2 regions of the Paenibacillus sp. 481 genome follow, and region 1 is predicted to be linked to the other one. Evidence: a T-box and tRNA genes for the amino acid it is inferred to sense, from the RefSeq annotation. Region 1 holds a T-box; the other holds one or more tRNA genes.
The links. A T-box is a leader RNA that pairs with one kind of tRNA and senses whether it is charged. The one in region 1 lies ahead of tyrS (tyrosine--tRNA ligase), so its partner is inferred to be a tRNA-Tyr.

Region 1 (7,916 bases):
ACGTTTAATCACGATTTTCTCGCTCGTAAATTCGTCCGGTGTACTATCATGCGGGATGTAGTTTACGCCGTTAAACGCAATATATTTCATGCTGACCAGTGCATCTTCCATCTTGGTCGGAATAAATTTACGATTAAATAAGTCTGTATTCGTTTTGTCTGTAAGCGAGCTTGGCAGCTTACCGCTGTAAGCAGACACTGTCCTGCGGACGATGCCGTCAGGGCGCTCGAATTTAGCTGTCTTCAGCAAATTCGGTGTTGTCTTCGCCACTTCGTTCATCACTTTGGACCATATTTCGGTCGAACGGGAACGAGCACTGCGATTCAACACATGAATCTGCTCATCATAACCGACCCATACGCCCATCGTAACGTCAGGCGTATAGCCGACGAACCACGTATCTGCGTAATTCTGCGTCGATCCTGTCTTAGCAGCTACTTCCGTTTTGCCAAAATGATTAAATTGGGTGCGGACAGAACGTGCTGTACCGCGCGAGCCTGTAATAACGGTCTTCATCATGTCCGTCATCAAGTATGCGCTCTGCTTGGTTACGACTGTCTGCGGGTTTACCTTATGCTCGTAAACTGTTTTTCCATTTGAGTCTTCTATCTTGTGAATATAGTAAGCATCGTGTAATTGACCTTCGTTCGCAATTGCACCGAACGCATTCGTAATTTCTTCAACCGTTACCCCGTAGCGCAATCCGCCGATAACGCCGGTTTGTGCTTGGTAATCCTCAGGTTGAATCGTGGTGATGCCTAGCTGTTTTACGAAATCGAGCGCGTTTTTAATGCCGACTTTTTCGATATAAATTTTCAAAGCGGGCAAGTTCAACGATTCGTTTAATGCTTTACGAGCCGTAACTAAGCCTTGGTATCGGCCGTTCGCATTACCTGGTATATGATAGCCCTTACCGGCATCCTTAAGGATCATCGGTGCATCATCGACGATGGATGCTGGCTGGATGAGACCTTTATCGATCGCTGGCAAGTAGGCGGCCAGCGGTTTCATTGTCGACCCGGGCTGCTTCATCATTTGCGTCGCAAGGTTCATCTGCTCGATTTCAAAGCCGCGTCCTTCGATCATGCCTAGAATCGCACCTGTCCGGTGATCAAGCATTAGGGCTGCAACTTGCTCCACGCCTTTCTTCTCACTGTAAGGCGAGAAGTTCTTATCATTATTTGCTACACGCTTCATCGCATCATAAATCTTTTTGTCAATCGTTGTTGTAATATGATAGCCTCCGCGCAGCAATTGCTCGCGCGCGCTTTGCAGCAATTCACTGTTCTCTCGCTTGCGCAAATCGGCTTTCGTCATATTCGGATGCTGCTGTAGAACGAGCACTTCCGCGGCCGCCCGTTCTGTTTCCATCATTAAATATGGATATGTAGAATAGGCCTTTGTACGGGATTCGGCCAAAGAGCCTTCAATATTAAAGGCGGTGGCTTCAGTGTACTGCTGCTGCGTAATTTTGTTTTCTTCCAGCATTCGTTTCAATACAAGCTTCTGACGCTCAATTGCTCTACTAATTCCGCGTTTGTTCCGCTCGCCCTTACCTGTATAAGCAGAGTAAGCAGATGGGAGCTGCGGCAACCCGGCTAAATAGGCGGATTGTGCAATATTAAGCTTATTTAAGTCATCAATGTTAAAAATGCCTTTTGCTGCTGCTTTAATGCCAAACACATTATAACCATTTGAACCGTTGCCGAATGGAACTTTGTTTAAATAAGCGGTCAAAATTTCTTCCTTCGACAAAAATCGTTCCATACGTAGTGATAAAAATATTTCTTTAGCCTTGCGGCTGTCTGTCTTTTCCAAACTTAAAAATACCCGTCTCGCTAATTGCTGAGTTAGCGTACTACCGCCTGTCTGAACAGGCAGGTTGAATACTTTTTGCACAGCCGCACGCGATAAGCCTCGAATGTCGATGCCGGAATGCTCAAAGAAGCGGTTATCTTCTGTAGCAAGCAATGCATCTATAACGGTTTGTGGAATTTCTTTAAAGGTAATAGGCCTGCGGTCTTCCTCTGTACGTAGTTGACCCATTTGCGTACCGTCTCTGAAATAGACAAAGCCAGTAATCGCATTTTCTTGAATTTTTTGTTCAATCAATTCCCGGGAGCGGATAGGCTCGTCTTTTACAAGAGAAGTAACATAACCGACGACCAAGCCTCCACCAAACAAGCCGCATAGCAGGCCGAACAGCATGAGCCATTTTATGACTGACCAGATGCGGCGTCCGATAGAAGCTTTCCGTTTCCCTGTTTCGCCGCTGTCCGTCAATTTTTCCTCAACCATGCAATTTATTCCTCCTTAATAGTTGCAGCACAGAACATTATATCACAAACTAAGCGGACGTTGAGTCCATTACATATAGTTACTAATAAAAAGTATGCTTCGTATAAATGATGTCGTTTGACGAATGATACACGGTATGATATAACAAATTTATTCGAAATGAACCGTTTCATATATTGTAGCGATGAAGGAGCAAGTAGACGTCCGAGTACTGTTAAACAGAGAGTCGGTGGGTGGTGCGAATCGACCAGTGCGGATTGTCGAATTACATTCTGGAGCTGCTTTGGGCTATGTAGACGAAATAACGCCTTTGCGTGTGAATGTTGTCGATCGGTGTCCAAAGCCGGGAAAGCTTCCCGTTATCAAGCATGAGTGAGAGCTTTAATGATCTTTTGTATGCGTGTATACGTATAGTATTAGGGCTCTAACGAGGGTGGTACCGCGAGCTAGTCTTTCTCGTCCCTTGAGGATGAGGAGGGCTTTTTTGTGCTTTCAGTCGATATTGTTCTGGTATTCTGGCTGCAATAATGTAGCGGTTATTTAACTAGGGAGGATTAGTAAGATGGAAAAAGCAGCTTTGAAATGGGAGTCGCTAACTGCTGAGCAGCAGCAAGAAGTTGAGCGCCAGCTTCACATTATTAGTCGTGGTACAGCGGAAATTGTACCGGTAGAGGAATTGAAGCAGAAACTAGTAAAATCATTGGCAACGGGAGAACCTTTGCGTATCAAGCTCGGTCTTGATCCGTCTGCGCCTGATATTCATGTCGGCCATACGGTCGTCTTGCACAAGCTGCGCCAATTTCAGGAGCTTGGTCATGAAGTTCAATTGCTTATCGGTGATTTCACAGGCCGTATCGGCGATCCGACGGGTAAATCAGAAACGCGTAAACAATTGACAGAAGAGGACGTTCAGCGTAACGCAGAGACGTACAAGAAGCAAATTTTCAAAATTTTAGATCCGGAACAAACGAAAGTTGTGTACAACTCTACATGGCTATCACCAATGTCCTTTGCAGATGTGGTTACGCTAGCGGCTAAGGTAACTGTAGCACGTATGTTGGAGCGCGACGACTTCACGAAGCGTTATCAAGCGGGCTTGCCGATCAGCATTCACGAATTTTTCTACCCGCTCATGCAAGGGATGGACTCTGTAGCATTGAAGAGTGATGTCGAGCTTGGTGGAACGGATCAGAAGTTCAACTTACTTATGGGCCGCACGTTGCAAAAGGAATATGGCCAAGAGGCGCAAATTACGATTACGATGCCGCTGTTAGAAGGCTTGGATGGCGTGCAAAAGATGAGTAAGAGCTTGGGCAACTACATCGGCATCGATGAAGAGCCGAACGAAATTTATGGTAAGGCGATGTCTGTACCGGACGAGCTGATGGTGAAGTACTACGAGTTGGTTACCGACTACACGAATGAAGAAATGGCAGCTTTGAAGCAAGGCTTGGCTGATGGCACTGTGCATCCACGTGATGCTAAAATGCGTCTAGGCTACACGCTCGTACGGATGTACCATGGTACGGAAGCGGCCGAGGCGGCGCAGCAGCATTTTGTGACGGTATTCCAACAGCGTGCGCTTCCAACTGATATCGAAGAACAAGTAGTGCCGGCTTCCGAGTTGGAAAATGGTAGCATTCGAATTATGAATCTGTTGACATTCCTCGGAATGGCGTCGTCCAATGGCGAAGCAAAGCGGAGCATTCAACAAGGTGCGGTAAAAATTAACGAGCAAAAAATAGATGATCCCAACGCAGAAGTTACGTTGCAGGCTGGAGATGTCGTGCAAGTAGGTAAGCGTAAGTTTGCGAAAATTAAGCTTTAATTATAAAATAAAAACGTTGGGGCCATAAGGCTCCAACGTTTTTTTGAACCGAATATTAACGGCTGTAGAACTCGACGATTTGCTTCTCATCGATGTCTTGGGACAATTCAGCGCGCTCAGGCAAGCGAACAAACTTACCTTCAACAGCAGCTTCGTTGTACTCCAAGTAAGTTGGCAAGTGGTGACGGCCTTCGATAGCTTCTTTAACCACTTTCAAACTACGGCTTCTTTCGCGCAAGCCGATTACGTCGCCAGTGTTTACCAAGTAGGACGCGATGTCAACTTTTTTGCCGTTGACTGTAACGTGACCGTGGGAAACCAATTGACGAGCACCTGCACGAGAGTTGGAGAAACCAAGACGATAAACAAGGTTGTCCAAACGGCTCTCAAGCAAGAACATGAAGTTCTCACCAGCGATACCTTGCATGTTGTTAGCACGATCGAACAAGTTGCGGAATTGCTTCTCGTTCATACCGTACATGTGACGAAGCTTTTGCTTCTCTTGCAATTGAATACCGTAACCGCTCATTTTTTTGCGTTGGTTAGGACCATGTTGTCCTGGAGGGTACGCGCGCTTCAATTCTTTGCCAGTACCGCTCAAGGAAATGCCCAGACGACGGCTTAATTTAAATTTAGGACCTGTGTAACGTGCCATATTAGTGTTGACTCCTTCTCATTCATGTAATGGTAGAATGTGGGGTCATTAGTGCCAAATTTCATTCATCGCTATCAGGGCCAAATGTTCAGCTCATCATAGAGGGACATTCCCCATGTTAGCTCCGGCACGATTAGTGAAACAGCCGCAGTCGCGCCGGCGATGAAATTCGTGAGGGTGACACAACAATTTCGCCCATACATCTGATAATAATATAAGAAGAATGAGCTGTATGTCAAGCTGGATTCGGTATTGATCACTTCCAACTGAGCAGGATATAAGACTCAATTTTAAAATATAGTTCTAATGTCCTAAAAAAAGTTTCCAACATTATGATATCATAGTATATTTTAATTGAAATATATTGTATGATAGTAGGAGACTACCTTATTTATTGAAGGAGAAAAGCATGAGAGTACGGCAACTCCACCAGCAAACTGAATCAGGAAAGTCCACTGACAGCGCGGATCAAATGCCAGCGCCAACAGCTATGGAACGAGCGGAACATGATAGCTGGATGTTGTCTTACGACGTGACGGAGCATGATTTACCCTATTTGCAACCGTTGCTCCAAGCTGCTTTTACGGACTGGCATCAAGAAATCCCGCCACAAGCTTCCATTCTTCAAGGGGAGCTTGCGCTCTATGATTATAATGGTGCTTGGATTAGGGGAGATCATGGACTAGTCTCAAGCACGTCTGCGTGTGAAGTAGCGAAGCGCTGCTTAGCAGGCGAGCTATCGTCTAATGGTGAAATACATACAGACGGTGTGTATATGGCAGCACTCATTCAATCAAGGCAGAATCAATTTAACATCGCTGTGTTAGTATGTCGGATGAGTAAACAGGCTAAGACGGCTATTACATCGACGACTATTTCATCTAATAAAGAACAAATGGCGGAGCAAGTTGAGCAGGCGCGACTCGTAGATAGCGTTGTGCTAGAAGCTTGGATACACTCCCTGCGTACACATTTTTATCGCCGCTTCGAATATTTGTTCGTTCGCGATATGGTTCATTCCCAAAAAATTGCCGAACGCGAGGCAAAGCGCCGCGACGTGTTGTATCATGTCGTGCGTCATATCCATGATCGGATTGACGTTGACTCCGTACTCGTCCAAATTGTGAGCGGGGTTGAGCGGCTCGTTACAGATGCTCATATTGAAGTGTATTTGTCGCAGGACCATCGGAGTGAAAATCCGAAGGTGAAGACGTTGTTGTTCAAGCCATGGAGCGATCCGCTTGTGCTGCAAGCGTTTATGAAAGGCGAAATGTGCTATCGAGCTTCGCTTGAAAATGGTAAAGGCGCAGAGGTAGCTTATGCGCTTAGTGGCAAGCAAGGCTCGTACGGCGTGTTAAAGGTTGTATTCCCGAACACAGAGCCCGATGCTTCCGACGTCCAGTTAATTCAGCTCATCGTAGAGACGGCTGGCACCGCGTTTGAAAATGCCCGTTTGCATGAGCAAGCAAACGAAGTCATTCAAGAACTTCGTTTTATTAATGAATTAACGAAAAGAATCAATCAAAGCTTGCGCTTATATGATGTGTTTCATGACGCTACGCATGAGCTGTTACATGTATTTCGGGCTGATTTTTGTATGTTGCTGCAAGTTAGTGAAGATAAAAAGCAGTTCGAGGTTGTATCGTGCAATATGTCCGAATACGATGGCGCTAAGCTAGCTGTAGATGATGGGCTATTTGGCTATATGTATTCTTTACGTGAGCCGATCATTATGTCTGACACGGGAGAACATACCCAACTGCAAATTAAATTTTTTGAGCAGCTGCAATTGCGCTCGTTAATTGCTGCTCCGTTGTTTATCGGTGGTGAAATGGTCGGTATTGTACTGTTGGCTGATCGACGCCCGCACTTCTTCACGTACGATGGCTTCAAGCTGCTGCAAATGTTGGCGACCCATATTGGACTTGCCATTGCGAATGCTACCTTGCATGCCAGAGTGAAGCATATGGCGAACAAAGACCAGCTTACGGGGCTGTATGCCCGTCACTATTTAGATAAGCAAATTTCTCGTCAGCAAAATATCGATTTTTGCGGCTCTTTAATTATCGTCGACATTGATCACTTTAAACAAATTAATGACACATACGGACACCAAACGGGTGATAAAATATTGCATCAAGTAAGTGAAATTATTCGTAGCTCAATTCGCGAAACGGATATTGCCGCACGTTGGGGCGGGGAAGAGCTTGCGATTTATTTCCCACAATTGAACGCCGAGCAAACGGTTCGAGTTGCTGAGCGAATTCGGGCGCGAGTTTCCCAAGAGACCGACCCGAAAGTAACGGTGTCATGTGGAATTGCGGAATGGACTTGGCAGGATGAAAAAATAAGTGTTGAATCGTTGTTCTATCGAGCCGATATGGCTTTGTATGAAGCGAAGAACGGCGGCCGTAATCAAATACGAGTTAGCTCTTAAGCTCGGAAAATCGTAGCGAGAATAAACAGCTGACAGTTGACAGACGATAAAAGAGGTGGACATATGTCCACCTCTTTTTTGCATCGTGCACGACTTATCTGATGAGGTAAGGAAAGGATTTTGAATGTGAGCCTGCTTAGTGGATTTTTCAATAAAACGTTATGTGATGTCACAGCTCGCTTATTTATCGTTAGCTTGTTGTTCGTATCGGGGTGTTATACCCCTGTCCATTCGCCTCCAGAAGAGATGCTGGAACGATCTTTAAGTGGTGTCATGGGTAAAGATGAATTTTCATTTCGAGGATTTGCAGAAGTTCGAGTAGGTGAGAACATGATACTCATGAAACAGTTTCGGTATGAGGGAGCCGTTCGTCAGCATCAAGGCACACATATGAGATTAAGCCGTAATGTCGAACGTGACACGACAAGTAAGCGCTGGAATCCTTTGCGACATCTTGAAGAGCTGCGGGCTGTGCCGAAGCGGGTTTCTTTGCTACGCGTACCCGACTCTGATGATTTAAACATGACATCGAGTGGTAATCCCATACAGGTGAGGGCGAGTAACCTCACCACCTCAAGGGCCAGCATGATTTCACAATTCACGAAAAAGGGGGCTATTCCGCTAAACATTAACGTGCGACCACACGATGCGAAAAAAATGCTGTCGCAGTACTTGCAAGAAGATTACGAAAGCATCGT
Region 2 (7,916 bases), 1.6 Mb from region 1:
TAACTTAGGGAGAAGGGGTGCCTCGGTAGGGTTAATAGCCCGAGGGGGCCGCAGTGAATAGGCCCAATCGACTGTTTAGCAAAAACACAGGTCTGTGCGAAGCCGCAAGGCGAAGTATACGGGCTGACGCCTGCCCGGTGCTGGAAGGTTAAGGGGAGTGGTTAGCCGCAAGGCGAAGCTATGAACCGAAGCCCCAGTAAACGGCGGCCGTAACTATAACGGTCCTAAGGTAGCGAAATTCCTTGTCAGGTAAATTCTGACCCGCACGAATGGCGTAACGAATTGGGCGCTGTCTCAACGAGAGATCCGGTGAAATTTTAATACCTGTGAAGATGCAGGTTACCCGCGACAAGACGGAAAGACCCCATGGAGCTTTACTACAGCTTGATATTGGACTTTGGTACGGACTGTACAGGATAGGTGGGAGCCTTAGAAGCCTGAGCGCCAGCTTAGGTGGAGGCACCGTTGGGATACCACCCTGTTCGTATCGGAGTTCTAACCTAGGACCGTTACCCGGTTCGGGGACAGTGTCAGGTGGGTAGTTTGACTGGGGCGGTCGCCTCCTAAAGAGTAACGGAGGCGCCCCAAGGTTCCCTCAGAATGGTTGGAAATCATTCGAAGAGTGCAAAGGCATAAGGGAGCTTGACTGCGAGACCTACAAGTCGAGCAGGGACGAAAGTCGGGCTTAGTGATCCGGTGGTACCGCATGGAAGGGCCATCGCTCAACGGATAAAAGCTACCCTGGGGATAACAGGCTTATCTCCCCCAAGAGTCCACATCGACGGGGAGGTTTGGCACCTCGATGTCGGCTCATCGCATCCTGGGGCTGAAGTAGGTCCCAAGGGTTGGGCTGTTCGCCCATTAAAGCGGTACGCGAGCTGGGTTCAGAACGTCGTGAGACAGTTCGGTCCCTATCTGTCGCGGGCGTAGGAAATTTGAGAGGAGCTGTCCTTAGTACGAGAGGACCGGGATGGACATACCGCTGGTGTACCAGTTGTTCTGCCAAGAGCATCGCTGGGTAGCCAAGTATGGAAGGGATAAGCGCTGAAAGCATCTAAGCGTGAAGCCCCCCTCAAGATGAGATTTCCCACTTTTGGTAAGACCCCTTGAAGACGACGAGGTTGATAGGTTCGGGGTGGAAGTACAGTAATGTATGGAGCTGACGAATACTAATAGGTCGAGGGCTTATCCTAAATAAGCAAGATGATTCGAAGTGACGATTTACCTTTCACGATCAGTTTTCAGGGCGCAAGTCTTGAATTTCTATCTTGAATCACTTATAATACGGTGGACAAGTGTGAAACCTGCCTTAAACGTGGGGAGATACCCAAGAGGCCGAAGGGGACGCTTTGCTAAAGCGTTAGGGTGTCACAGCCGCGAGGGTTCGAATCCCTCTCTCTCCGCCATGATTTTTTAAGTGAATAGTGTGGCGGTGTAGCTCAGCTGGCTAGAGCGTACGGTTCATACCCGTGAGGTCGTGGGTTCGACTCCCTCCGCCGCTACCACAAATCTTATCTTTAATATACCCATATGGACGCTTAGCTCAGCTGGGAGAGCATCTGCCTTACAAGCAGAGGGTCGGCGGTTCGATCCCGTCAGCGTCCACCATTATTTTGCCGGTGTAGCTCAGTTGGTAGAGCGGCTGACTTGTAATCAGTAGGTCGGGGGTTCAAGTCCTCTCGCCGGCACCATGTAAAAATTTGAGGAGCTGTGGTGTAGAGGCCTAACATGCCTGCCTGTCACGCAGGAGACCGCGGGTTCGAATCCCGTCAGCTCCGCCATTTTTACTCTAGTAAGTGGAGGAATTAACTCCTACACTTTATTTTTTTGTCGAAAACCGCATATATTGCGGCTCGGTAGCTCAGTCGGTAGAGCAGAGGACTGAAAATCCTCGTGTCGGCGGTTCGATTCCGTCCCGAGCCACCATGTAAATCATGGAGGATTAGCGAAGTGGCCAAACGCATCAGACTGTAAATCTGCTCCCTTACGGGTTCGGTGGTTCGAATCCATCATCCTCCACCATTTACGAGCCATTAGCTCAGTTGGTAGAGCACCTGACTTTTAATCAGGGTGTCGTAGGTTCGAGTCCTACATGGCTCACCAGTTTTTAATTTTCAAACTTCAGTGAATATCTGAAGTTTTTTTGTTTTTTATAAAATAGTTGAGATTAGTTCACTATTTAATTACATATTTGGAATGGAAAAAGGCTTGTGAACTACTAATCACAAGTCTTTTTTGTGTTTATTTTAATAGAAAGCAATATGGACGGGTTGTGTTTGTCATTACGAGGTTAACATGTGTTAAAATACAATCAATTGTGATGTTAAAATGTGATGTAAAGTAGGCTGAGCAAAATGAATTTAGATTTTGTGACAGAAAAGCTTAAACAAATTAGCGGAGTAGAAATATCGGTACAACATTTGTCGATAAAGCAATGGCGAAAGTTGCAGGAAAAAGCCCAGCCTTATACAGATGGAGAACTAGTTGTTGGAGTTCGTATTAATGATCTTATTTATTATAAATGGAACGAAGAAGAAGACATGATAACGTTTTTGCTTGCTTCAGAAGCCACGCTGTCAGCGTCAGAATTACAGCTGATGGACTGGTTGATTCGTGTAGAGCGACCACTAAAAAATACTTCATTGCGCGCAGCGGATGAGGTAAAGGTACAGGCTACTCAGCTATCCTCATGGATTCATGAGCAATTGGAGCTGCGACAACTTGGGTCAGAAGTACCTGATACGCTGCAATTAAAAAAGAGGCTGTGTGCAGAGTTTGTTCCTTTTTTGCTTATATCCGACCATGGAAGGGACACTGACTATGCAGAGTTATATAAGCTGCTACGTTCCTATTTTGGAGGAGAGTACGTACTTATACCGCTTGAAGAAAAAGAATGGTTAATACTTTGCCCACACTCGCTAATATGGTCGAGTGAACAAGATGAGGAAACGGACGAAATGGAGTCTATTGAAGATACATTGACTTCATTTTGCCTTGGATTATATGAGTTGTTAGCTAGTGAGTGGATAGGAGATAGTCAATTATCTGTTGGTTATACTACTATTCCAAATAAAGGGCTGCCTGGTGTGGTGTCTCAACTTCGTGAGACGATATATTTAGGGCGAACTTTTCATGTGGCAGATAATATTCATTTACCGTGGGAGCTTCATTTAGAGCGGCTCGTGTTCAGCATTCCTGAGCAGGTACGTAAGCAATTTTTAGAACGTGTCGTTACGAAAGGGCGCAGTTTTGTCGATGAGGAGACGATGGCCACGGTCGTAACCTTTTTTCAGCACAATTGTAGCGTTAGTGAAACGGCGAAGCGTTTATACATTCACCGCAATACGTTGCTGTATCGTTTAGATAAGCTAAAGCAAGATACGGGGCTTGATGTGCGGAGTTTTTCAGATGCGGTATTAGTAAAGTTGATTTTGCTATTGTACAAAGTGACAAACTAAGGGGATATATTTTTGTGCATGATGTGCATAGCCATGTAAGCGTTATTTCGTTAAGATGTAAGTAACAAGTAACCGATTACATTCAACGTATACTGAGGGGGAAACGATCATGGCAGGCGTACGCTTAGAAAATATTTTCAAGAAATACCCGGGTGCAGATAAGGCAACAGTTAAAGATGTTAACTTGGACATTAAAGACAAGGAGTTTTTGGTCCTTGTAGGTCCATCGGGTTGCGGTAAATCAACGACATTGCGTATGATTGCAGGTCTTGAAGAGATTTCTGAAGGAAAATTGTTTATTGGTGACCGCCTTGTTAACGATGTTGCGCCAAAAGACCGTGACATTGCGATGGTATTCCAATCTTATGCGTTGTATCCACATATGAACGTGTATCAAAATATGGCGTTTGGTTTGAAATTGCGTAAGTTCAAAAAAGATGAAATCGACAAACGTGTTCGTGAAGCTGCGAAAATTCTCGACATCGAGCACTTGCTTGACCGCAAACCAAAGGCGTTGTCTGGTGGTCAGCGTCAGCGTGTTGCGCTTGGTCGTGCAATCGTTCGTGAGCCACAAGTATTCTTGATGGACGAACCGCTTTCTAACTTGGATGCAAAATTGCGTGGCCAAATGCGTGCTGAGATTTCGAAATTGGCGAAGCGTTTGCAAACGACAGTTATTTACGTAACGCATGACCAAATCGAAGCAATGACGATGGGTGACCGTATCGTTGTTATGAAAGACGGTATCATTCAACAAGCGGCAGCTCCAGATGTGTTGTACAACCATCCAGTGAATATGTTCGTTGCAGGCTTTATTGGCTCGCCAACGATTAACTTCGTCAACGGTACTTTAACTGAAGAGGGCGGCGAACTTCGCTTTAAAGCACCTGGCTTGAACGTTGTCGTTCCAGCAGGTAGAGCGCAAGCCTTGAAAGAGAAAGGCTACGTTAGCAAAGAAGTTATTCTCGGCGTTCGTTCTGAAGATATTCACGAAGAGCCTGTATTTTTGGAAGCATCGCCACACAGCCAGTTCACAGCTACTATTGAAGTTGCTGAGAACTTGGGTCACGAGATGTTGCTCTACTTGAACGGTGTAGGCAACAGCAGCGTTATCGCTCGTGTAGACGGTCGCTCCAACGCTAAGGAAGGCCAAACTGTGAAGCTTGCAATCGATATGAACAAAATTCACGTGTTTGATAAAGATTCCGAATTGAACATTTTCGAGAGCTAATTATAAATAAATTAGATCGCATATAAGCGTGAATCTAAAAGAACTACAAAAAAAGGGTGCCTCGCAAGTCAACGACTTGGGAAGCACCCTTTTTGGTGTACCTATGTGCGATTAAGTTTGAGCGGACACGCCTTTTTGCTTGTTGAAAAATGAAAAATTACGACTTCTTATTAGTCCGTCTAAACCGATTGAGCCAGCTTGATGGAGCGATATAAGGATGAGCAACGAAGCGATAATCATCGTTGGGTTAAGGCTAACGGAACCACTAAGGAAGAAGGCATAATTCATCATGAATCCGAAGAAGGCGGCTGTTTTGGTGAACAGGCCGACGATAAGTCCGATTCCTACAAGCAATTCTCCGACGGGAACGATGAAGTTAAAGATTTGGATGTTAGGCATAACGACGGACTCCAAAAATTGTCCCCACCAATCTGGAATAGATGGTTTGGCACCTTGGGATTTTTCTATTGCACCAGAAATATATTGAGTGGCATCAAAGTTCCCTTTTTGCAATTTATTTAATGCGGCTTTAAACCAATACCAACCTAACATAACTCTTACGACAATTAAAAGCCATTTTACGACGACATTTTTCCGAGCAAATTCTATCATCTATAAACTCTCCTCTATTCCAAATAGACAGCGCTTTAAGTTTTATATTGAATTTTTTATAGAGCAAGAGACTGTCCGCTAGTAGTATCAACTAATTCCCTAGCACGGACAGCCCTCTTGCTATTCTAGTGAATTACAGACTGTTCAATGAATTACGAACGGGTTGTGAGAACCCAAAGCCGGACACTTGATCCCAGTTGATGGACCATGTCATGACTCCAGGGAAGGCTGAATAGCCAGCTGGATTACGCAGTACATAGGCACCACCATAGCTTTGACCCTTAACAAGATATTTCAGTGCTTTATCAATATCAGCTGGGGTTGTGTACCCTCCTGCAGGAGCAGCACGCGGTATTGATGGTAATCCGAAACCTACTTGATCCGCACGTAAAGCAGGGAACTTGTTCGCCTGATTGTTGGCAATTGGGAAGCCTTGCAACAACATTTCAGTCATGGCAACTTGGAAATCAGGTGTGCCTTGGCTATAAGTACGGCCATCAAGAGCTGTGATGCCACCTGTGTTATAGTGCTGAACATGGATAATGTTCAGTCTGTCTTTGAAGGCGTAAATGACCGGCAAGTAGGCACCCCATGGGCCGCCGTATGCAGTCATGCCACCTTGAACATAAGCTGTTTCTGGAGCCATTGTCAGTAAGAAGTCAGGGCCTTTTTGGCTTAATATTTCACGAACAGAAGCGATGAGGTTAGCGATCTTAGGTGTCGTTGGGTTACGGAAATCCGTATCTCCACCATTTAAAGCGAGTGAGCTACCTTCCAAGTCGATGTCTATACCGCTAAAGCCATATTCATTAATGATGGCGGTCATTGTACGAGTGAAGTTCAGTCTGGCTGCATTATCTACTAATTCAACTGCACCGTCTGCGCCGCCAATTGAGATGTTTACTTTTTTACCTTGTGCTTTAAGTGCGGCAATGTCAGCAATGAATTGCTCTTTGGTTGCGTTGTACGGTGTGAATCCCATTGTTGCCCGATCTGCTGCAATCGGCTCTGCAAAGGCAACGTTAATGATGTCGTAGTGTGGAGATACATCTTTCAAACGAATATTCGCTGAACCATTGTTAAAGTTGTGCCAATATCCGATCAGTTTGCGTGTGCTTGTGCCTGGATTTGTAGGATTTGTAGTTGCTGTAACTACAGCGCTGTCGCCAGAACGGTTGCCAGCGGCATCTAGGGCACGTACGACTAAGCTATAAGCTGTACTTGCAGTTAGGCCTGCTGCTGTCCAAGTTGTGCTGCTTGTTGTTCCAGCAAGTTGTCCGTTTAATAACACTTCATATTGTGTGACGGCGATGTTGTCTGTGGAGGCATTCCAAGTGATTGTTAAGGAAGTAGAAGTCTTGTCGGTAAGCTGGACATTTGCTGGTATGCTAGGAGCCTCTACATCATTAGGTGCACCAGGTGTAGAAATCGTGATGATATTGCTTGCTGGAGATACGTTGCCGGCTGCATCAGCCGCTTGTACGGAGAATGTGTAGTTCGTGTTAGCAGTCAGCCCACTTGCAGTAAACGTTGTACTTGCGGATGTACCGACTTTGAGTGTGCCGTTCCATACATGATAAGAAGTTACACCTACATTATCTGTAGCTGCTTGCCAGCTAAGTGTGACTGAATTATGAGTGACGGCTGTTGCTTGCAGCGTTTGTGGTGCGGTAGGTGGCGTGATGTCCACTGGAGGTTGACTGGTGCTCACTTTCCAGAGTGCAGGCACTGCAGCTGGTTCCCAGCCTACGAGTGAAGTGTGAGCAAGCGTACATTCGTAGGATTTATTTTGATAAGTGACCAGATCGCCTATCTTGTAGGCCGTGTTAGGTGCCCAAGCAGCTGGTGCGGCGGCTGAAGGTGTTTCTGGTGAAGCTGTGCCGAAAGCGGTTACAGGGATGAGTGAAAGAACGAGCACGCACATCAGGAGTACGGCAAGGCTTCGTTTTGCGAGTACTGATTTGAATAATGACATAATTTTAATCCTCCTTCATAAATGAAAATGTAGCGATCATTACAGCCATAGCTGCATGAGTGAGCGGCTTGTTCGAAACACCTCCTTAAAATGGTATAAGCATATATTCGCGTTGCATTTTGAAAACCCTGCTAAAAGTCGATCTAAATCCTTAAAAATCGACAATATTTTCTGTCGTAATCTGATGGGTTCTATCATAAAGGCAAGTTATCGACGAGTGGCTGAAAAAAGAAGGGATAACTATCTCCATTCGTTGAGTTCGTACCATGGGAACGTTGATTTCAATGTCATTTTCCATTACGATATTTACAATGAGGTAAACTGTGTCTTACAGCGGTGTATTGAGGTTGTTAGAGAGACAGAAGGTAGACAAACGCTAGCCGTAAGACCCAGATGACGAAGGAGTTGAACGACGATGGCCAAAAAAGTGAAAGTTTCCGAATTGGCGGAACAGTTCCATCTAGATGTGCTTGCAGGTGCTCCGGGACTGAAGCGGCCGATTACGGTTGATGATTTGCATCGTCCGGGATTAGAAATGGCCGGATATTTCGAGCATCATCCGAAAGAGCGGGTGCAATTGCTCGGGAAGACCGAGCTAGATTTTTTTGAAACGCTGCCTAATGAGGTGCGCCTGGAGCGC

Region 2: it has a tRNA-Tyr gene. The T-box ahead of tyrS (tyrosine--tRNA ligase) is inferred to sense a tRNA for this amino acid. The anticodon was not compared.

What each region holds. Positions count from the first base shown of each region.
Region 1 covers NZ_CP075175.1:638,828-646,743, reverse strand. Annotated here, with positions in the region: gene KIK04_RS02580 (transglycosylase domain-containing protein) at 1-2,298, opposite strand, end outside; T-box leader at 2,474-2,765, shown strand; gene tyrS (tyrosine--tRNA ligase) at 2,876-4,126, shown strand; gene rpsD (30S ribosomal protein S4) at 4,182-4,781, opposite strand; gene KIK04_RS02565 (sensor domain-containing diguanylate cyclase) at 5,191-7,218, shown strand; gene KIK04_RS02560 (hypothetical protein) at 7,345-7,916, shown strand, end outside.
Region 2 covers NZ_CP075175.1:2,194,250-2,202,165, reverse strand. Annotated here, with positions in the region: rRNA gene KIK04_RS09500 (23S ribosomal RNA) at 1-1,193, shown strand, start outside; tRNA gene KIK04_RS09495 (tRNA-Ser) at 1,318-1,406, shown strand; tRNA gene KIK04_RS09490 (tRNA-Met) at 1,429-1,505, shown strand; tRNA gene KIK04_RS09485 (tRNA-Val) at 1,533-1,608, shown strand; tRNA gene KIK04_RS09480 (tRNA-Thr) at 1,616-1,691, shown strand; tRNA gene KIK04_RS09475 (tRNA-Asp) at 1,705-1,781, shown strand; tRNA gene KIK04_RS09470 (tRNA-Phe) at 1,851-1,926, shown strand; tRNA gene KIK04_RS09465 (tRNA-Tyr) at 1,937-2,022, shown strand; tRNA gene KIK04_RS09460 (tRNA-Lys) at 2,028-2,103, shown strand; gene KIK04_RS09455 (PucR family transcriptional regulator) at 2,355-3,458, shown strand; gene KIK04_RS09450 (ABC transporter ATP-binding protein) at 3,568-4,689, shown strand; gene KIK04_RS09445 (DoxX family protein) at 4,801-5,301, opposite strand; gene KIK04_RS09440 (chitinase) at 5,435-7,276, opposite strand; gene hprK (HPr(Ser) kinase/phosphatase) at 7,692-7,916, shown strand, end outside.